Regions from separate parts of the Nocardioides humi genome, predicted to be linked through region 2. Evidence: riboswitches for the same ligand, from Rfam matches in the RefSeq annotation. Region 2 holds a riboswitch; each other region holds the start of a gene.
What was found. A riboswitch is a leader RNA that binds a small molecule or an ion and turns the genes downstream of it on or off. The one in region 2 is predicted to bind cobalamin.
Positions count from the first base shown of each region.

Region 1: another riboswitch for cobalamin. It lies ahead of FIV44_RS25740 (ribonucleoside-diphosphate reductase subunit alpha); the one in region 2 lies ahead of FIV44_RS26970 (nitrite reductase).
Region 3: another riboswitch for cobalamin. It lies ahead of FIV44_RS12390 (ABC transporter substrate-binding protein); the one in region 2 lies ahead of FIV44_RS26970 (nitrite reductase).

Region 1 is NZ_CP041146.1:5,334,140-5,340,672, forward strand. It holds gene allB (allantoinase AllB) at 1-1,084, shown strand, start outside; gene FIV44_RS25725 (bifunctional allantoicase/(S)-ureidoglycine aminohydrolase) at 1,081-1,890, shown strand; gene FIV44_RS25730 (nucleotidyltransferase family protein) at 1,917-2,237, shown strand; gene FIV44_RS25735 (HepT-like ribonuclease domain-containing protein) at 2,234-2,560, shown strand; cobalamin riboswitch at 2,594-2,832, shown strand; gene FIV44_RS25740 (ribonucleoside-diphosphate reductase subunit alpha) at 2,963-5,524, shown strand; gene FIV44_RS25745 (ribonucleotide-diphosphate reductase subunit beta) at 5,548-6,522, shown strand.
Region 2 is NZ_CP041146.1:5,584,838-5,591,370, forward strand. It holds gene cobJ (precorrin-3B C(17)-methyltransferase) at 1-1,476, opposite strand, end outside; gene FIV44_RS26965 (precorrin-8X methylmutase) at 1,479-2,144, opposite strand; gene FIV44_RS26970 (nitrite reductase) at 2,137-2,979, opposite strand; cobalamin riboswitch at 3,035-3,207, opposite strand; gene FIV44_RS26975 (Nif3-like dinuclear metal center hexameric protein) at 3,245-4,366, shown strand; gene FIV44_RS26980 (zinc ribbon domain-containing protein) at 4,377-5,120, shown strand; gene FIV44_RS26985 (bifunctional RNase H/acid phosphatase) at 5,117-6,283, shown strand; gene yaaA (peroxide stress protein YaaA) at 6,288-6,533, opposite strand, start outside.
Region 3 is NZ_CP041146.1:2,526,190-2,532,722, reverse strand. It holds gene FIV44_RS12405 (ABC transporter ATP-binding protein) at 1-212, opposite strand, end outside; gene FIV44_RS12400 (FecCD family ABC transporter permease) at 209-1,228, opposite strand; gene FIV44_RS12395 (class I SAM-dependent methyltransferase) at 1,225-1,998, opposite strand; gene FIV44_RS12390 (ABC transporter substrate-binding protein) at 1,995-3,032, opposite strand; cobalamin riboswitch at 3,100-3,285, opposite strand; gene FIV44_RS12385 (PadR family transcriptional regulator) at 3,323-3,952, opposite strand; gene FIV44_RS12380 (ATP-binding protein) at 3,979-6,533, opposite strand, start outside.

The DNA of each region.
Region 1 (6,533 bases), 250 kb from region 2:
CGCGGCCGGGGGCGTCACCACGATCCTCGACATGCCGCTCAACTCCGTCCCGCCCACCACGACCGTCGAGCACCTGCGGGTCAAGCAGGAGGCGGCACGCGGCCAGGTGCGGGTCGACGTCGGCTTCTGGGGCGGCGCGGTGCCCGGCAACCTCGGCGATCTCGAGTCCCTGCACCGGGCGGGTGTGTTCGGGTTCAAGTGCTTCCTGCTCGACTCGGGGGTCGAGGAGTTCGGTCATCTCGACCCCGGCGCGTTCGCCCTCGCCCTGGAGGAGACGGCGCGGCTCGGGGCGCTGATGATCGTGCACGCCGAGGACGGCTCGCTGATCGACGACGGCGCGCTCGACGGCGTCCGGTACGCCGGCTTCCTGGCGTCGCGCCCGCGCGCGGCCGAGGAGACCGCGATCGGGCTGGTCGTCGACCGGGCGCGGACCAGCGGCGGCCGGGCGCACATCGTCCACCTGAGCAGCGCGGGCGCCGTCCCCCTGCTGCGCGCCGCCCGCGCCGAGGGCGTGGACGTGAGCGTCGAGACCTGCCCCCACTACCTGACCTTCGACGCCGAGCACATCGGCGACGGCGCGACCGAGCTCAAGTGCTGCCCGCCGATCCGCGAGGCCGACAACCGGGAGGCGCTCTGGGCGGCACTGGACGCCGGCGACATCGACTTCGTCGTCTCCGACCACTCGCCGTGCACGGCCGAGCTCAAGCAGCGCGGCGCCGGCGACTTCGGCGCGGCGTGGGGCGGGATCGCGTCCGTCCAGCTGGGCCTGCCCGCGGTGTGGACCGGCGCCCGCGGGCGCGGCCGGACGCTGGCCGAGGTCGTCGGCTGGATGGCGAGCGCGCCCGCCGAGCGGTGCGGGCTCGCCCACAAGGGCCGGATCGCCGTCGGCGCGGACGCCGACCTGGTCCGGTTCGCGCCGGACGATTCGTTCACCGTCGACGTCGCCCGGCTGCGGCACCGCAACCCGGTCTCGGCCTACGCCGGCCGCCGCCTGCTCGGCGTCGTCCGCGAGACCTGGCTGCGCGGCGCGACCGTCGACGACGACGCCCCACGGGGACGACTGCTGGAGAGGGGAAGGCGATGACCTACTACGTGCCCCGGGGCGGCCTGCCGCCCCAGACGGCGCTGACCACCGACCGCGCGCGGTTCACCGACGCCTACGCCGTGATCCCGCGGCGGACGCTGAGCGACATCACCGCGTCCTACCTCCCCGGCTGGTCGGGGATGCGGATGTGGGTGCTCGCCCGGCCGCTGTCCGGCTTCGCCGAGACCTTCAGCCAGTACGTCGTCGAGGTCGCGCCCGGCGGCGGGTCGGACGCACCCGAGTCCGACCCGGCCGCGGAGGCGGTGCTGTTCGTCGTCGACGGCGCGCCGCGACTGACCCTCGACGGCACGACCCACGAGCTCGCGCCCGGGTCGTACGCCTTCCTCCCGCCCGGCGCGTCCTGGACCCTGCACAACGCCTCGGGCGCGAACGCCACCTTCCACTGGATCCGCAAGGCCTACGCGCCCGCGCCCGGACTCGACGTGCCTCCTGCGTTCGTCACGCGCGAGCAGGACGTCGACCCGGTCGCGATGCCCGACACCGACGGGTCCTGGTCCACGACCCGCTTCGTCGACATCGCGGACCTGCGCCACGACATGCACGTCAACATCGTGACCTTCCGTCCCGGCGGCGCCATCCCCTTCCCCGAGACGCACGTCATGGAGCACGGCCTCTACGTGCTCGAGGGCAAGGCCGTCTACCTGCTCAACCAGGACTGGGTGGAGGTCGAGGCCGGCGACTTCATGTGGCTGCGTGCCTTCTGCCCGCAGGCCTGCTATGCCGGCGGGCCCGGGGTGTTCCGCTACCTGCTCTACAAGGACGTCAACCGGCACGCGGGCCTGTAGACGGCCCGACTCGTTAGGCTTGAGCCATGAGCACGCCGACTCCCGCCACGCTGCGGCTGCGTGCCGCGCTGGCGGAGCGGAGTGGTCAGGTCGCGGAGATCCTCGACAGGTACGGCGCCACCAACGCTCGCCTGTTCGGGTCCGTCGCGCGCGGCGAGGCCCGCGAGGACAGCGACCTCGACCTGCTCGTCGACCTCCTGCCCGCAGGAGGCAACGAGCTCCTGCGGGTGGCCGGTCTGGGTGAGGAGCTGTCGGAGCTTCTCGGCGTGCGGGTGGACGTCGTCGCTGCGGACCTGCTTCGACGCGAGGTGTCGGCGACGGCGCTGGCCGACGCGGTGGCGGTGTGAGCCGCTCTGACGACGAGCGTCTCGACGACATCCGGGTGGCGATCGAGCGCTGCCTGGCCTACCGCGAGCACCTCGACTCGCCGGAGCTCGGATCGATGGCGTACGACGCCGTGCTCAGGAACCTGGCAGTGATCGGCGAGGCGGTCAAGGCGCTGCCGCACGAATTCAAGGATGCCCACCCGTCCGTTCCGTGGCCGTCGATCGCGGGTCTGCGGAACGTGGTCGTCCATGAGTACTTCCGGGTCGATCCCGACCTGATCCGCGACATCCTGTCGGATCCGCTGGCACGGCTGGCCCTCGCCGTCGCGGAGACACGCCACTAGATCTGGGGTCTTACATCGTTGTGATTCCCCGTATATAGTGGTCGACGCAGCTGGTTCGGCCCGTCATCCAGGCGGGTCGTCGCAAGAGGGAACCCGGTGAGAGTCCGGGACTGCCCCGCAGCGGTGAGTGGGAACGACCTCCGTCTCCTGGAACGACAGGAAGCACTGGGACCCCCGATCAGGGACCTGGGAAGCGACGGACAGTAGGACCGTGCCTGATCCTCGGGCACCCGCCCACGAGTCTGAAGACCTGCCAGTGCTCCGCCGACATCGGTGGAGGTCCGCGACCTCGTGGGAAGGTCAGGGGATCACCGGCAGGCGACGTGGCGTCGCGCCCTCCCCTCACCCTCCTCGAGACCGCGGAAGCGGACAGCCGAAGCGATTCACGAGGGGTGGACCAGCATGAGCATCACCGTCATCAAGCGGGACGGCACCAGGGCGCCGTACGACGGCTACGAGATCGCCCGGTCGATCGAGGAGGCCGCCGCCGGCCTGGACGACGAGGTCGCGCGGGCGACCCAGCTGCGGTCCGAGCTGGAGATCACGCTGTTCGACGGCATCACCAGCGAGCAGCTCGACGAGGCCGTCGTGCAGGTCGCGCTGCAGAACGTCAAGGACGACCCGGCGTACGACACGATCGCGGCGCGGCTGCTCGTCAAGAGCTTCTACAAGGCGATCTTCGGCGAGGGCGTCACCCGCGACGAGGTCTACGCGTTCCATGCCGAGGCCTTCGTCGCGTACGTCGTGCGCGGCGTCGAGCTCGGGCTGCTGGACACCCGCCTGACCGAGCAGTTCGACCTGCAGCGGCTGGGTGCGGCGCTCGACCCCGACCGCGACGACCTGCTGCGCTACGTCGGCGTGCAGACCATGCGCACCCGCTACATGATCGCCGCGCCCGAGGGCCGGCCGATGGAGATGCCGCAGTTCTTCTGGATGCGCGTGGCGATGGGCCTCTCGCTCAACGAGGAGGACCCGACCTCGGCGGCGCTCGGCTTCTACGACCGGATGTCGCGCCTGGAGTACCTCGCGGCCGGCTCGACGCTGGTCAACGCCGGCACGTCGTACGCCCAGCTCTCCAACTGCTTCGTGATGCAGATGGAGGACGACATCGAGCACATCGCCAAGTCGGTGCGCGACGTCATGTGGCTGACCAAGGGCACCGGCGGCATCGGCCTGTCGGTCACCAAGCTACGCTCCGAGGGCTCGCCGATCCGGTCCAACAACACCAGCTCCACCGGGCCGATCCCGTTCATGCACACCATCGACTCCACGCTGCGCGCGGTCAGCCGCGGCGGCAAGAAGTTCGGCGCGCTGTGCTTCTACATGGAGAACTGGCACCTCGACTTCCCGGCGTTCCTCGACCTGCGCCAGAACTCCGGCGACCCCTACCGTCGTACCCGCACCGCCAACACGGCGGTCTGGATCAGCGACGAGTTCATGAAGCGCGTCGAGCGCGACGACCAGTGGTACCTCTTCGACCCGGCCGAGGTCCCCGACCTGGTCGAGCTCACCGGGCGCGCGTTCAGCGAGCGGTACGCCGAGTACGTCGCGATGGCCGAGGCGGGGAAGCTCCGGCACAAGAGGATCGGCGCGCGCGAGCAGTTCAAGGCGATCCTCACGACCCTGCAGTCGACCTCGCACCCGTGGCTGACGTGGAAGGACACGATCAACACCCGTGCCCTCAACGACAACACCGGCACCATCCACCTGTCGAACCTGTGCACCGAGATCACGCTCCCGCAGGACCGCGACAACGTGGCCGTCTGCAACCTGGCGTCGATCAACCTCTCCCGCCACGTCACCGGCCGCCGCCGCAGTGCTGGTGGAGAGGGGGCGAAGGTCGACTGGGACCGGCTCGCGGCGTCGACCCGCTCGGCCGTGCGCCAGCTCGACAACCTGATCGACATCACGATCAGCTCGGTGCCGGAGTCCGAGCACTCCAACTCCGAGAACCGCGCGCTGGGCCTGGGCGTCATGGGCTTCACCGACATCGTCGAGCGCTTCGGCTGGAGCTACGCCTCGCCGGAGTCCTACGACCTGATCGACGAGATCATGGAGTTCGTCTCCTGGCACGCCATCGACGCCTCGGCCGACCTGGCCCGCGAGCGCGGCGCGTACCCGAACTGCGAGGGCTCCGGCTGGTCGCGCGGGATGGTGCCGGTCGACACCCTCGACCGGCTCGCCGCCGACCGCGGCACCGAGGTGACCGTCGACCGTCGTACCCGGCTCGACTGGGACGCCCTGCGCGCCAAGGTCGCCGGCGGCATCCGCAACTCCACCCTGCTCGCCATCGCGCCCACCGCGTCCATCGGCCTGGTCGCCGGCACGACGCCCGGGCTGGACCCGCAGTTCAGCCAGATCTTCAGCCGGGCCACCAGCTCGGGCAAGTTCCTCGAGGTCAACCGCAACCTGGTCGAGGACCTGCGCGCGGCGGGCATCTGGGAGGACGTCCGCGAGGACCTGCTGCGCCACCAGGGCGACCTGTCCAAGGTGGAGGGCGTGCCGGCCGAGCTGGTCGAGATCTACCAGACCTCCTTCCAGCTCCCGGGCCGTGCCTACCTCGAGGTGGCCGCGCGGGCGCAGAAGTGGATCGACCAGGCGATCAGCCGCAACATCTACCTCGCCGACCGGTCGGTGACCACCATGGTCGACCTCTACACCGAGGCGTGGCGGCTGGGCGTCAAGACGACGTACTACCTGCACATGATGCCGCGGCACACCGCCGAGCAGTCGACGGTGAAGGTCAACAAGGCCGAGCAGGTCGCGCCCGCCGGCGGTGGCGGTGCGCCGCGCCGCGGGTTCGGTGCGGCGGCTCCGGCGAAGCGTGGCTTCGGGGCGGTCGCCGCGGCACCGGCGCCCGTCGTACCGCCGGACGTCGAGGAGCTGCCGCAGGCCGAGGTGGTCGAGGACGTGCAATGCCCCGTCGACCCGATGGAGCGACTGCAGTGCGAGTCGTGCCAGTGAGCGCGCAGACGACGACCCGGGGCATCCTCGGCACCGGCATCGAGGAGGGCCTCCTCCTCAAGCCGGTGACCTACCCGTGGGCGATGGAGCTCTACGACCAGGCGGTCGCCAACACCTGGTTCCCCAACGAGATCCAGCTGGGGGAGGACCTCGGCGACTTCGAGCGGATGAGCGAGGACGAGCGGCGCGCCCTCACCTTCCTGATGAGCTACTTCAACCCCAACGAGCTGCTCGTCAACAAGGCGCTGGCGTTCGGCGTCTACCCCTACGTCAACGCGGCGGAGTGCCACCTCTACCTCGCCAAGCAGATGTGGGAGGAGGCCAACCACTGCATGTCCTTCGAGTACGTCCTGGAGACCTTCCCGATCGACCGCGCGGCGGCGTACGACTCCCATGTCACGGTCCCGTCGATGGCCGCCAAGGAGGCCTTCGAGATCCGGTTCATCAAGCGGATGACCGAGCAGACCCTCGACATCACCACGACCGAGGGCAAGCAGGACTTCGTGCGGAACCTGATCGCCTACAACGTGATCCTCGAGGGGATCTGGTTCTACTCCGGGTTCATGGTGGCGCTGAGCTTCCGGCAGCGGAACCTGCTGCGGAACTTCTCCTCGCTCGTCGACTGGATCGTCCGCGACGAGTCGCTGCACCTGAAGTTCGGCATCAACCTGGTGCTGACCGTGCTGGAGGAGAACCCCGAGGTCGCGACCGAGGAGTTCGCCGCCGAGATCAAGCAGATGATCCTCGACGCGGTGGAGATGGAGGAGGCCTACAACCGGGACCTGCTGCCCAACGGCATCCTGGGGCTCAACGCCGACTACATCAACCAGTACGTCAAGTACCTCGCCGACCGGCGCCTCGACGAGCTCGGGTTCGGGGCGCACTACGGCGTCGCGAACCCCGCCAAGTGGATGGCGACGGCCAACGACACCCTGCAGCTGGTCAACTTCTTCGAGTCGATCAACACCTCGTACGAGGTGAACGCGAAGCAGGGCTGAGGCGGGCGCGA
Region 2 (6,533 bases):
GATGCTGTCGGTGTCGAGCGCGCCGAGCGTGGTCACGACGAGCGACTCCTCGGCCCGGCCGACGTCGCGGCCGACGACGACCACGGTGTCGGGGGAGCGGTGCTCCAGCAGGATCTTCTGCAGCTCCACGACCTGCTCGCGCCGCGAGCGGGAGGCCGGGTTGTAGACCGCCAGCACCAGGTCGGCCTCCGCGATCGCGCGCAGGCGCTTCTCGACGACCGGCCACGGCTTGAGCCGGTCGGAGAGGCTGACGACCGCGAAGTCCGCGCCGATCGGCGCGCCCGCGCGGGCGGCCACCGCCTGCACCGCGCTCACCCCCGGCAGCACCCGCACCGGCACGGTCGCGTGCTCAGGGTGCTCCGGGTCGGCGGCGGCCTCGAAGACCGCCGCGGCCATGCCGAACACCCCGGCGTCGCCGCCGGAGACGACCGCCACCCGCTCGCCGCGCAGCGCCAGGTCGAGCGCGAGTCGGGCCCGGTCCATCTCGACGGTGTTGCCCGACGCGTGCCGGGTCAGGCCGGCGCGCTGCGGCACCCGGTTGACGTACGGCGCGTAGCCGACCACGTGCTCGACCTCGGCCAGCGCCGCCGTCGCCTCCGGGGTCAGCCAGCCGTCAGGGCCCGGTCCGAGGCCGATCACCAGCAGCTCCGAGGGTTGCGGTTTGGTCCCAAACCGCAACAATTCCGGCTCCGAACGTGCAGTTTCTGCCCAATCGACGCGCGTAGTGACCGCCCGCATCCGGTCCGCCGAGGCGGGCCGGGCGGTGTCGCCGGGCACCACGATCAGCGAGAAGTACGGCACCGCGTCGGCGTCCACCTCCGCCACGGGCAGCCAGCGCTCCTCCGGCTGGGACGCGCGCTCGACGTACAGCGCCCCCTCCAGGCGGCCGGCGGACGCGAGCGCCGACCGCACGGCGGGGAAGGTCCGGCCGAGCTTCATGATCACCGCGCCGTCGGTGTCGGCGAGACGCCGGGCGAGCTCCGGCTCCGGGAGGGTGCCCGGCAGCACCGTCAGTACGTCGGTCTGCCGCACCAGCGGCGCCGGGACGGTCGCGGTCGCGGCGGCGAAGGCGGGCACGCCGGGCACCACGTCGACGGCGAAGCGGTCGCGGAAGCGGTCGACGAGGTACATCGAGGAGCCGTAGAACAGCGGGTCGCCCTCGGCCAGGAGTACGACGTCGCGGCCGGCGTCGAGGTGCGCGGCGAGCCGGGCCTCGCAGTCGTCGTAGAAGTCGGCCAGCGCGCCGACGTACCCGCCGGGGTGGTCGGTCGTGCCGGTGGTGACCGGGTAGCGCAGCTCCTCCTCGACCGCGCCGGCCGGGATCAGGTGGGCGGCGATCCGGCGGGCGTGCGACTCCTTGCGGACGCCGGCGTGGAAGGCGACGACGGCGGCGGCGCCGATCAGCCGCTCCGCCTTGCGGGTGATCAGCTCGGGGTCGCCGGGGCCGATCCCGACGACGTGGAAGCGCCCGGCCACCGTCACTCCTCCTCCTGCGCCAGCGCGTTGACCGCCGACGACGCCATCGCGGAGCCGCCCCGGCGGCCGCGGACGGTGACGAACGGGATGTCGATGCCGTGGTCGTCGGCGAACGACGCCAGGGCGTCCTTCGACTCGGCCGCGCCGATGAACCCGACCGGGCAGCCGACGATCGCGGCCGGCCGGGGCCCGCCGTCGAGGATCGTCTCGAGCAGGTGGAAGAGCGCGGTGGGGGCGTTGCCGATCGCGACGACCGCGCCGTCGAGCAGCGGCTCCCACAGCGAGACCGCGGCGGCTGTCCGCGTCGTCGACCACGCGCTCGCCAGCGCCGGCACCCGCGCGTCGGTGAGGAAGCAGTGCACCGGGTTGTCGGCGGGCAGCCGGCCGGCGGTGATGCCCATGGCGACCATCCGGGCGTCGCACAGGATCGGCGCGCCGGCGGCCAGCGCGCCACGGGCGGCCGGGACCAGCCGCGGGTGGATCACCAGGTCCTCGACCAGGTCGGTCTGGCCGCTGCCGTGGATCATCCGGACAGCGACTTTCTCTGCCTCGGCCGGCACCCGGGACAGGTCCGACTCGCGGCGGATCGTCGCGAACGAGTCGACGTAGATCGCCGGCCCGTCGGCGATGTAGTCGTACCGGCGCGGGGGAGCGGTCGGGTCAGCCATGGGTCTCCTCGGAGGGCACCAGTACGCCGTGCCAGGGCGTCGCGATCACAGTGGGGGCCGACCACGTGGCGATGGTCGCGGCGTCGAGGCCGTCGTCGCCGACCGGCACGTGCTCGCCGCCGGGGACCGGGCCGAAGGGAAGCGGCCCGGACGTGATGGCGGCGCCCGGCACGGGGGTGACGGGAGCCGTGAGCGGCGTGGCCAGCTCGGGGACGTGCCAGGCGGCGCCCGGCCCGGTGCCGCGCGCGGCCAGGAAGGCTCGGGCGAGCCCGGCCAGGCGCGCGGCGGCCTCGTCGAGAGCGAGCACCGCGCCGTACCCCTCGCCGACGACGAGCTGGGCGGTCCGTGCGTCGAGCGCGACGAGCCCGAGGTCCTTGTGGCGGTCGGCGAGGTCGCCGCGGCCGTCGTCGAGGGTGAACAGGAACCGGCCGGGCAGCCCGGCCAGCAGCTCGTCGCCGAGGAGCAGCGCGTCGAGCGCCGCGACGACGGGCCGCAGGTCGGCCTGGCCGCCGGCCAGGCCGGTCTGCGGCGAAGCCAGGATGTTGCGGACCCGGTCGTGGGTGCGGGAGGGCAGCAGCCCGGTCGCCTCCAGCGCGGCGAGGGCGTCTTCCGCGAGCCGCCCGTCGCCGGACAGCGGCATCGCCCTGACCTGCAGGTTGGCGCGTCCCGTCACCCGGACCCGGCCGTCGCCGTACTCCTCGGCGACCGCGGCCAGCGCCGTCAGCGCGGCGAGCGGGAGCCGGCCGCCCGGCACCCGGATCCGCACCAGCCCACCGTCGTCGGCCGGCCAGGGACGCACGATGCCGGGGCACCGGTCCGGGCGGCTGCGAGCCATGGTGGGTCCTTCGAGGCCGGGGCTTCTCGCGATCGCCCCTCATCGACCTCACGACGGATTGCCGCAAGGGCCAGCAGGTCTTCGGACTCGGGCTCACCCGGCTCGGAGCGCCTTCCCAGACCCCCTGGAGGGGCCCAGTGACCTCGTGCTCCGGCCGTCACCCACACCGCTGCGCGTCAGTCCCGGACTCTCACCGGGTTCCCGTCGACTGGCACCGGCACCATAGCAACCGCGGCGCTCGGGCCTCATCGGTAGCCTGACCGCCATGCCCACCCTCGAGGACGTCGTCGACCTGGTCCACGGCTGGTACCCGCCCGCGACCGCCGACAGCTGGGACGCTGTCGGCCTCGTGTACGGCGACCCGGGCCAACAGGTGAAGAAGGTGCTCCTGGCGGTGGACCCCACCCCGGAGGTGGCGGCGGAGGCGGCCGACTGTAAGGCCGACCTGCTGCTCGTCCACCACCCGCTCTTCCTCAAGGCGGTGCACGGCTTCGCCGCGACCACCCCCAAGGGCCGCACCCTGCACACGCTGGCGAAGGCCGGCTGCGGGCTGCTCACCGCCCACACCAACGCCGACCAGGCCGCCGGCGGGGTGTCGGAGGCGTTCGCGCTGGCGCTCGGGCTGACCGACCTCGCGCCGATCGTCCCGGCGGCCACCGAGCCGTTCGACAAGCTGACCGTCTTCGTCCCCGCGGACGCGGCCGCGCCGGTCCGGGCCGCCGTCGCCGAGGCCGGCGCGGGCCGGATCGGCGACTACGACTTCGCCTCCTTCACCAGCGCGCCGGGCGAGGGCCGGTTCCGCCCCCTCGACGGGGCCTCGCCGATGATCGGCACCGTCGGGTCCCTGGAGACCGTCGAGGAGGTCCGGATCGAGGTCGTGCTGCCGCGCTGGCGCCGGGCGGCCGTGGTCCGCGCGATGCTCGCCGCCCATCCCTACGAGGAGCCGGCGTACGACGTCGTCGAGCTCGCCGACCCCGGGCTCACCACGACCGGGACCGGCCGCGTCGGGACGGTCGAGCCGACCACGCTCGCCGGCTTCGCCGAGTCGGTGGCCGCGGCGCTGCCCCCGACCCACCACGGCGTCCGGGTCGCCGGCGACCCGGACCGCGCGGTCAAGCGGGTCGCGGTCTGCGGCGGCGCCGGCGACTTCCTGCTCGACCGGCTGGCCGGCTCCGACGCCGACGTCTACGTCACCAGCGACCTGCGCCACCACCCGGCCGCGGAGTTCCTCGAGAAGGGCGGCCCGGCGCTGGTCGACGTCGCCCACTGGGCGGCCGAGTGGACCTGGCTGCCCGTGCTCGCCCAGCGGCTGCACGAGGTTCTCGGCGACGCCGTCGAGACCCGGGTGAGCGCGGTCGTCACCGATCCTTGGACAATGCGCCTGTGAGGATGCACCCGTGAACGCCGATCCCGCCGCCCAGCTCCGCCTGCTCGACCTGCAGGCCCTCGATGCGCAGGTCGACCAGCTGCGCCATCAGCGCGCCCACCCGGCCGAGGCCGCCGAGATCAAGGACCTGCTCGGCAAGCGCGTCGACGTCGACGGCCGGCTGCGCGACCAGCGCATCGTCGTCGACGACCTCACCGCCGCGCAGGCCAAGGCCGACGCCGACGTGGAGCAGGTCAAGGCGCGTCGTGCCCGCGACCGGGACCGGATGGACTCCGGCGCCATCGCCGACCCCAAGGCCCTCGAGCGGATGCAGCACGAGCTGGAGTCCCTGGAGCGGCGGATCTCCACGCTGGAGGACGAGGAGCTCGAGGTGATGGAGCAGCTCGAGGAGGCGCAGTCCGCGCTCACCGAGCTGACCTCCGCCCTCGAGGACCTCGACGCCCGGCTCGGCGCGCTGACCACCGCCCGCGACGAGAAGGTCGCCGCGCTCGACACCGAGATCGGCGCGGTCTCCGGCGACCGCGCCGCGGTCGTCGCGGAGATCCCCGACGACCTCCTCGCCCTCTACGAGAAGCTCCGCGCCAGCAAGGGCGGCGTCGGCGTCGGCGCCTTGCGCGCCCGCCAGTGCGGCGGCTGCCAGCTCACCCTCGACGCCGGCGAGCTCGCGGCGATCCGCGCCACCCCGGCCGAGACGGTGCTCCGGCACGAGGAGTGCCAGCGGATCCTGGTCCGCACGCCCGAGAGCGGCCTGTGAGCCCTGCGCCGGACCGGGTCGTCGTCGAGGCCGACGGCGGCTCGCGCGGCAACCCCGGCCCCGCGGCGTACGGCGCCGTGCTGCGCGATGCCGCGACCGGAGCCGTGCTCGCGGAGGACGCCCGCACGCTCGGCATCGCGACCAACAACGTGGCGGAGTACTCCGGACTGGTCGCCGGCCTCAAGCTCGCCCTCGACCACGCCCCCGGTGCGCAGATCGAGGTGCGGATGGACTCGAAGCTCGTCGTCGAGCAGATGTCCGGGCGCTGGAAGATCAAGCACGCCGACATGCGCGCGCTCGCCGCCGAGGCCGGCGCGCTGGCCCCCGACGGCACGACCTACACCTGGGTGCCGCGCGCCGAGAACGCCCACGCGGACCGGCTCGCCAACGAGGCGCTCGACGGGACGCGCGTCGGGGTCAGCGTCCCCGGCGACGGGATCCCCGACGAGCCCGAGTCCGCGGCCGAGGAGGCGTCCTCGCCGGCGACCGGGCCCGGCCAGCCGACCACGATCGTGCTGGTGCGCCACGGCGTCACGCCGCACACCACCGGCCGCCGGTTCTCCGGCGGGCTCGGCGGCGACAACCCCGCGCTGTCCGAGGAGGGACGCGCACAGGCCGCCGAGGTCGCCGCATGGCTCACCGAGCTGAAGGAGAGCGTCGACGTCGTCGTGGCCTCGCCCGTCCGGCGTACCCGGGAGACGGCCGACATCGTGGCGGGCGCCCTCGGGCTGCCTGTCGAGGAGGAGGCCGCCTTCGCCGAGATGGAGTTCGGCGAGTGGGACGGGCTGAGCTTCACCGAGGTCGCCGAGCGGGACCGCGCCCGGCTGGACGCCTGGTTCGCCGACATGGCCGCCGCTCCTCCGGGCGGCGAGTCCTTCGTGGCCGTGCAGGAGCGGGTGCTCGCCGGGCTGGCCCGGCTGCTGGAGTCCCACGCCGGCCGGACCGTGGTCCTGGTCAGCCACGTGACCCCGATCAAGACCCTGGTCGCCCACGCGCTCGACGCCCCGCTGGAGACGCTGTTCCGGATGGAGCTCGCTCCCGCCGCGGTCTCGGTGCTCGCGTTCTACCCGGACCCGCGCACCGGCGAGCAGAAGGGCTCGATGCGCTTCTTCAACGCGCTCGCCCCCGGCCGGCGGACCCTGCGCGACACCGGCCGCTGGTGACGGATCAGAGCTCGCCGACGACCACGTCGAGCTGGGTGCCGCTCCTGCCGGGCGGGCCGACCTCGACCCGCCAGCCCAGCCGCTCCAGCGCGGCGGCGAGCGCGGCGGGCGTGCGCGGGTCGGCGCCGTCCTCGAGCAGGGCGCGGACGATCCGGCCCTTGGTGGCCTTGTTGAAGTGGCTCACGACCTTGCGGGTCCCGTCGTGCTCGTGGAGCACCCGCACCGTCGCCACCCGCCGCGCCAGCTCCGG
Region 3 (6,533 bases), 3.1 Mb from region 2:
CGCCGCCAGTGCGCGACCGGCACGTCGTCGAGGGTGACCACGCCCGACGACGTACGCCGGGTGCCGGCGAGGAGGCGCAGCAGGGACGACTTCCCCGAGCCGTTGGGCCCGAGCAGGCCGACGGTGGCGCCCTCGGGCACCTCCAGCGACACGTCGTCGACGATCAGCCGGCCGCCACGCCGCCACCCGACGCTGTGCGCGCGCAGGCTCATGCCCGCCTCCCGCGGCGGCCCAGGATGAGCGCGAACGCCGGTACGCCGACCAGCGCGGTCACAACGCCGACCGGCAGCTCCTGCGGCTCGACGAGGACCCGGGCGACCGTGTCGGCCCACACCAGGAAGACGGCGCCGGCGAGTGCGGTGACCGGCACCAGGGCGCGGTGCCGCGGACCCACCACGGCGCGCGCGGCGTGCGGCAGCACCAGCCCGACGAACCCGATCGCGCCGGCGGCCGCGACCGCGACGGCGGTGATCGCGGCCGTGGTGACCAGGAGGACCGCCCGGGTCCGGCCGACCGGGACGCCCAGCGTGCCGGCGGCGTCGGTCCCGAACGCGAACGCGTCGAGCGAGCGGGCCAGCACGACGCAGACCAGGGTCCCCGCCGCCACGACGACGCTGACCAGGAGGGCGTCCGACCACCGGGCCCCACCCAGCGAGCCGAGCAGCCACACCAGCACCCCGCGGGTCTGCTCGGGATCGGCGGAGGTCAGCACGATGAAGGACGTCAGCGCCGCGAAGAGCTGGGTGCCGGCCACCCCGGCCAGGATCAGCTTGTCGGGCCCGGACCCGGCCGCCCAGGCGAGGAGGACGACGAGCGCGAAGGACACCAGCGCGCCGACGAACGCGCCGCCGGTCAGGCCGAGGGTGCCGGCGCCGATGCCGAGCACCGCCACCATCACCGCGCCGGTCGACGCACCCGAGGAGATGCCGAGCACGAACGGGTCGGCGAGCGGGTTGCGCAGCAGCGACTGCAGCACCGCGCCGCACACGGCCAGCCCCGCGCCGCAGGCGGCGGCGAGGATGCTGCGCGGCAGGCGCAGCTCCCACACGATCGCCGCGCGCAGGCTCGACAGGTCCGCCGGCGGACCGCCCAGGTGCTCGCGGACGACGGCGACCACGTCGCCCACCGAGAGGTCGGCCGGCCCGATCGTGATCGCGGTCGCCACCGAGAGCAGCACCAGCGCGGTGCCGACGACGACGGCCGTCGCCAGCCGCAGGCGGGAGGTCAAGCGACCCCGTAGACGACGAAGTCGTCGAAGAGCTGCCAGACCGTGCCGTGCTCGGCGAATCCGGCCTGGGCCAGCGCGCCGAGTCGGAAGCCCACGCCGGTCGCCTCGGGGGCCGGCCGGTCGGCGAAGCGCCGGTCGCGCTCGGCCGCCAGCTCGGCGTACCCGGGCCGGGCGGCCAGCTCCGACCACCACGTGTCCCACGGCTCGGCGCCCTGCGCGAACGCCGCGTCCTGGGTACGCCGGTCGTGCTCGGCCGCCCAGGCCCGCAGCCGCGGCTGCCGGTGGTCGTAGCGGAAGTGGTCGCCGTCGAGGAACACCCCCGCGTCGGCGAGCAGGCTCCGCGCGGCGCGGTAGGCGTCGACCAGCTGGGCCGGCGTCAGCCAGTGCAGCGCGGTCGTGGAGACCACGCCGGCCACGGGCAGGTCGCCGAGCTGCTCGCCGATCCGCTCGCGGATCCGATCGACCCAGCCGGGCGCGGTCAGGTCCTCGTCGAGGAAGACCGCGCGGCCGTCGTACCGCTCGCCGGCCTCGCGCGCCAGGGCGAGCAGCGCCGGGTCGTGGTCGACGCCGACGACCCGGGCCCGCGGGAACCGCTCCAACACGCGGAACGACAGCGAGCCCGGGCCGCAGGCCAGGTCGACCACGAGCGCCGGCGCGCCACCGGACTGCAGGTCGAGCACGTCGAGCATGGCCGTGAAGCGGCCCTCGCGGTCAGCGATGTACGCCGCCTGCTGGCGGTCCCAGCGCTCGAGCAGGCCGGGCTCGCTCACGACGCCAGCCCCAGCTCGCGCAGCCCGGCGGCGAGCTCCTCGATGCCGTCGACGTTGCGGATCGAGGGGTCCATGGTGGTGCCGTCGAGGACGATGTAGCGCTTCTCCCTGACCGCCGTGAGCTGGCTGGCGACCGGGTCGGACTCGAGGAAGGCGATCTTGTCCTGCGCGCTGTCCCCGTCGCCGCCGCGGCCCAGGTCGGCGAGCACGAGCACCGTCGGGTCGCGGTCGAGGAGGCTCTCCCAGCCGATCTCCGGCCAGTACTGGTCGGAGTCCTCGAACGCGTTGGCGGCGCCGACGGCACGGGTCATCAGGCCGGGCGCGCCGCAGCAGCCGGCGATGTACGGCGTCTTCGTGGCGGCGTACCACCAGGCGAGGGTGACGTCCTCGGCGCCGGAGGCGGGCTTGGCGGCGGCGGTGCGCTGCTGCAGGTCCGCGATCAGCTCCGCGCCCCTCTCGGGGACGCCGAACAGGCGCGCGACCTCCTCGATCTCGTCGTACTGGTCCTGCAGCTCTAGCGCATCCTGCTGGTGCGCGTCCTGGCCGGTGCACTCGCTCGGAGACTGGTACGTCGGCACGCCGAGCTCGGTGAACCGGTCGCGGTCGGCGATGCCCTCGTCGGTGAAGGTGTAGTCGAAGGTCGTGTAGACGAGGTCGGGCTCGCGGTCGAGCACGGTCTCGAACGAGGGGAACTCGGTGCTGAAGGGCTCGACCTTCGCGCGCTCGGCCTCCAGCTGGGGGAGCACGCTGTCGTCGCTGATGGCGTACCCGGCCATCCGGTCGCCGAGGCCGAGGGCGAGGAGCAGCTCCAGGGCGGGCTGGTTGACCGCGATCGCCCGCTCCACGGGCTTCTCCACGGTCACGTCGACCTCGCAGTTGGCGACCTCGACGGGGTACGCCGCGCCCTCCGCCGGGGAGCCGGTGGACGGGCGGTCGCTGCCGGCGGTGTCGTCGGAGCCGCAGGCGGTCAGCGCCCCGAGCAGCAGGACGCCGCTCAGGAGGGCAGCAGGGCGGAACAGGGTGGGATGGGGCATGGGGGACTCGCCGTCGTCATCCGCAGGCCCGGGTCGCGGGGCCTGTCCATCGGGTTCACGCGGGCCGGTCGGTCCACGGAAGCCAGCAGGTCTTCGGGCTCGGGATCGATCGGGCGGGGCGCCTTCCCAGACCGGGGTCCAGTGGCTGGCTGATGCCTGCTCCGCCCGTCACCCACACCGCTGCGCGTCAGCTCCGGAGTCACACCGGATTCCCTGGCCACCGGGTGGCTTGACTGGCACGCGGAGCGTAGCAGCGCCCGGTCGGCCCGGTCGCCCCGCCCTCAGCGGTCTCAGCGGTCCAGCAGGGCGCGGTAGCGCTCGCGGTCCGCGTTCATCTGCCAGCCGGGGTCGTCGGCGGGCGGGGTCCACGTGGTGGTGTCGAGCCGGAGGCCGCCGGCCCGCATCAGCTCGATCGTCTCGCGCAGCCAGGCCAGCTCGGCCACGGCCAGGTCCAGCCACATCACCACGCCGCGCAGCGCGTGCGGCGGTGCCTCGGCCGGAGCGGCCGGCGTGGCGAGGCGGGCCACCAGCTCCTCGAGGGCGACCCGGCGTCGTACCAGTGAGCGCAGGGCCTGGTCGGGCGGGACCAGCGGCAGCAGGCCGAAGGCGGCGCTGAAGCCCTTCCGGTCGGCGACGCCGACCTCCTCCAGCCCCGCCGTGACCAGCCGCTCCAGCTCGGCGCGGCCCGCGTCGGTCACCTCGTAGACGGCCACCTCGCGGCCTCCGTCCTCGAGGTCGTGGCGCACCAGGAAGCCCTGCCGGGTCAGCGTGGCCAGCCCGTTGTAGATCGAGCCGGGGTTGAGGTTGGCCCAGTCGTCGACGCTCCACGACATCAGCTCGCGGCGGATCTGGTAGCCGTTGATCGGCTCGAACAGCGCCACGGCACCCAGCAGCAGCATCCGGGTGTCGTGGGCGGCCATGTCCCGGATTCTAGGAGTCGCGGGGATCAGCCATCGAGCAGCGCTGCGAGCCCGCCGCGGCCGACGCCGAGCTTGCGGTAGGCGCGTGAGAGGTGCACCTCGACGGTCTTGGTGGTCACGAACAGCCGCTGGGCGATGTCGCGATTGCGCAATCCGGCCGCCGCGAGCTCGCACACCCGCCGCTCGGCAGCGGTCAGCGCTGCGACGCCGGTGACCTCGATACGGGCGACCCGCCCGCCGGCGAGCGCCAGCTCCGCGCTGGCCCGCTCGGTGACGGCGTGCGCGCTGAGCCGGTGGGCGAGCTCGCGGCCTCGGCGCAGCTCCTCGCGGGCCTCGGTGCGCTGTCCGGTGCGACGCAGCGCCGATCCCAGCGCGACCCGGGACCGGGCTTCCTGGAGCCGGGCCTCCGAGGCCGCCAGCACCGCGACGGACCGCCGCAGATCGGCGATCCCGTCGGCGGCGGTCATCTCGCCGACGATCCTCAGCGCCTGGCCGAGCACGCTCGGCGCGGCCTTCTGCTCCGCGGCGGCGAGCGCGAACCTGGCCAGCTCGACCGCCTCGTCGGCGCGGCCCAGTGCCCAGAGGCTCTCCGCCGCCGCCGAACGCCAGTCGCACCACGTCGGCGAGTCCATGTCGAGCGCGGCCAGCCGCTCTGCGCAGGCGTCCAACGAGGCGAGCGCGGCCGCGTGCTGCCCGCTCGCGGCCCGGACCAGGCCGCGGGCACGCAGCAGGTGGATCCCGGTGGCGTTGCCCGGATCCTTCGCGATCTCGTCGGGGACGCTGTCGACCGCTGCGGTGGCCTCGTCCAGCAGCCCCTGTGCGAGCAGGGCCTCGGCCCGGCCCGCCAGGGCGAGTAGGCGGACGGCCTCACCCCCGGGCACCAGGTCGGCCTGGGCCAGGGCGGCAGCGAAGTCGGTCGCACTGTCGTCGACCTTGCCCGCCCACAGATGCGACCAGCCCCGAGTGACCGCCGCGGCGGCGTACAGCGGGACGGAGCCTTCGCGTGCGGCGTGCTCGAGACCTCGGGCGCACAGGCGCGCGGTCTCGTCGTACGCGCCGGAGCAGGCGAGGTGGGTCCGTGCGATCGTCCAGTCGAAAGGGCTGGCCACCTGCTCCGGCGTCAGCCCCTCGCCGATCGCGCGCCGCGCGAGCTCGCCGGCCTCGGCGATGGGGGCCGTGGAGGCATTGGAGACGGACGCCTGCTGGATCAGCAGCAGCCGCTCGCCGGGGGTGTCGCCGGCGAGGTCGCCGCGAGCGGTGAGCCGGGCTCGGGCCGGCACGACCTCGCCCGGCACGGTGAGCGCGGCCGCGATCAGCATCGCCTCGGTTACCAGGTGGAGGTCGCCGTGCTCGGGGCCGAGGTCGTCGAGGACGGCCCGCAGCAGCGGCACGGTGCGCTCGTAGAAGCCGCCGACGTGGTACGCCGCCGCCAGTGCCAGCGCGCACTCGGCCCGCAGCACCGGGTCCACGACGTCCCGGCCGGCACGCTCCAGGGTGATGACTGCGGCGGGGTCGGCGGCGTGCAGCTCGGCGGTGCCCAACTCCACCAGGACCGGAGGCAGGTCGGCCGCGGCCGGCGGCTCGGCGACCGCGCGGCGAAGCAGGTCGACGGCCACGTGGGGAGCGCCCTCGGCGAGCGCCTCCTGGGCGGCCGCGCGCAGCAGCCCGACCGCCCAGGGGTCGCCGGTGCCCTCGACCTCGAGCAGATGTCCGGCGGCTCGGTGCGGGTCCTCGGCGCCGAGGATCAGCGCTGCCCGCCGGTGCAGTTGGTCGCGAGCCGCCGGTGCGGTCGTGGTGCTGACGGCGCTGCGGAGCAGGGCGTGCCGGAAGGTGAGCGGGCCCTCAGGGGCCAGTAGGCCGGCGTCGCGCAGCCGGTCCGCGGCGTCCGCGGCGTCCGCGATGTCGAGAACGGCCAGGGCGGCCGCGGTCCGGAGCGGAGCGGTCTCCAGGGCGGCCAGCGCGCGGGCCAGCGCCTGCTCGGCGGGTGGCAGCGCGCTCAGCCGCTGGATCACGGCGTCCACCACCGATCCGGGGACCAGGCTGCGCACGGCGTGGGCGGTGGTCGTACTGGGGCGCGAGGCGAGAAGGTCGCCCAGCGCCACCACGAGGAACGGGTTCCCGCCGGTCACGTCCACGCACGCCGCGATCACCTCGTCGTCGGCCTCCGCGTCCCATCGGTCGGCCAGGCAGGCGCGGATGCCGTTCGGGGAGAGGGGACCCAGATCCAACCGTACGGCGCGTGGGTCGGCCAGCACGGCCGCGAGCGCCGGCCGCCGCCGGTCCGGCAGCACGTCCCGGGCGGCCACCACCTGGAGCACCGGCAGGTCGTCCAGCCGGGCCAGCAGGTGCTGCAGGAACAGCAGTGACGCGTCGTCGGCCCAATGCGCGTCGTCCACCGCCACCACGAGCGGCCCGTCGGCGGCCAGCCCGTCGAGCAGCCAGTACAGGCTGTTCAGGATCGCCGACTGGTCGACCGGTGCGGCGTTCGGCCGGTGCAGCACCAGGTCGACGGCCGGACGCGCGGCCCCATGGGCGATTGCCTCCAGCGCGGCGGCGGGCAGTCCGGCCAGGGCTCGTCCGA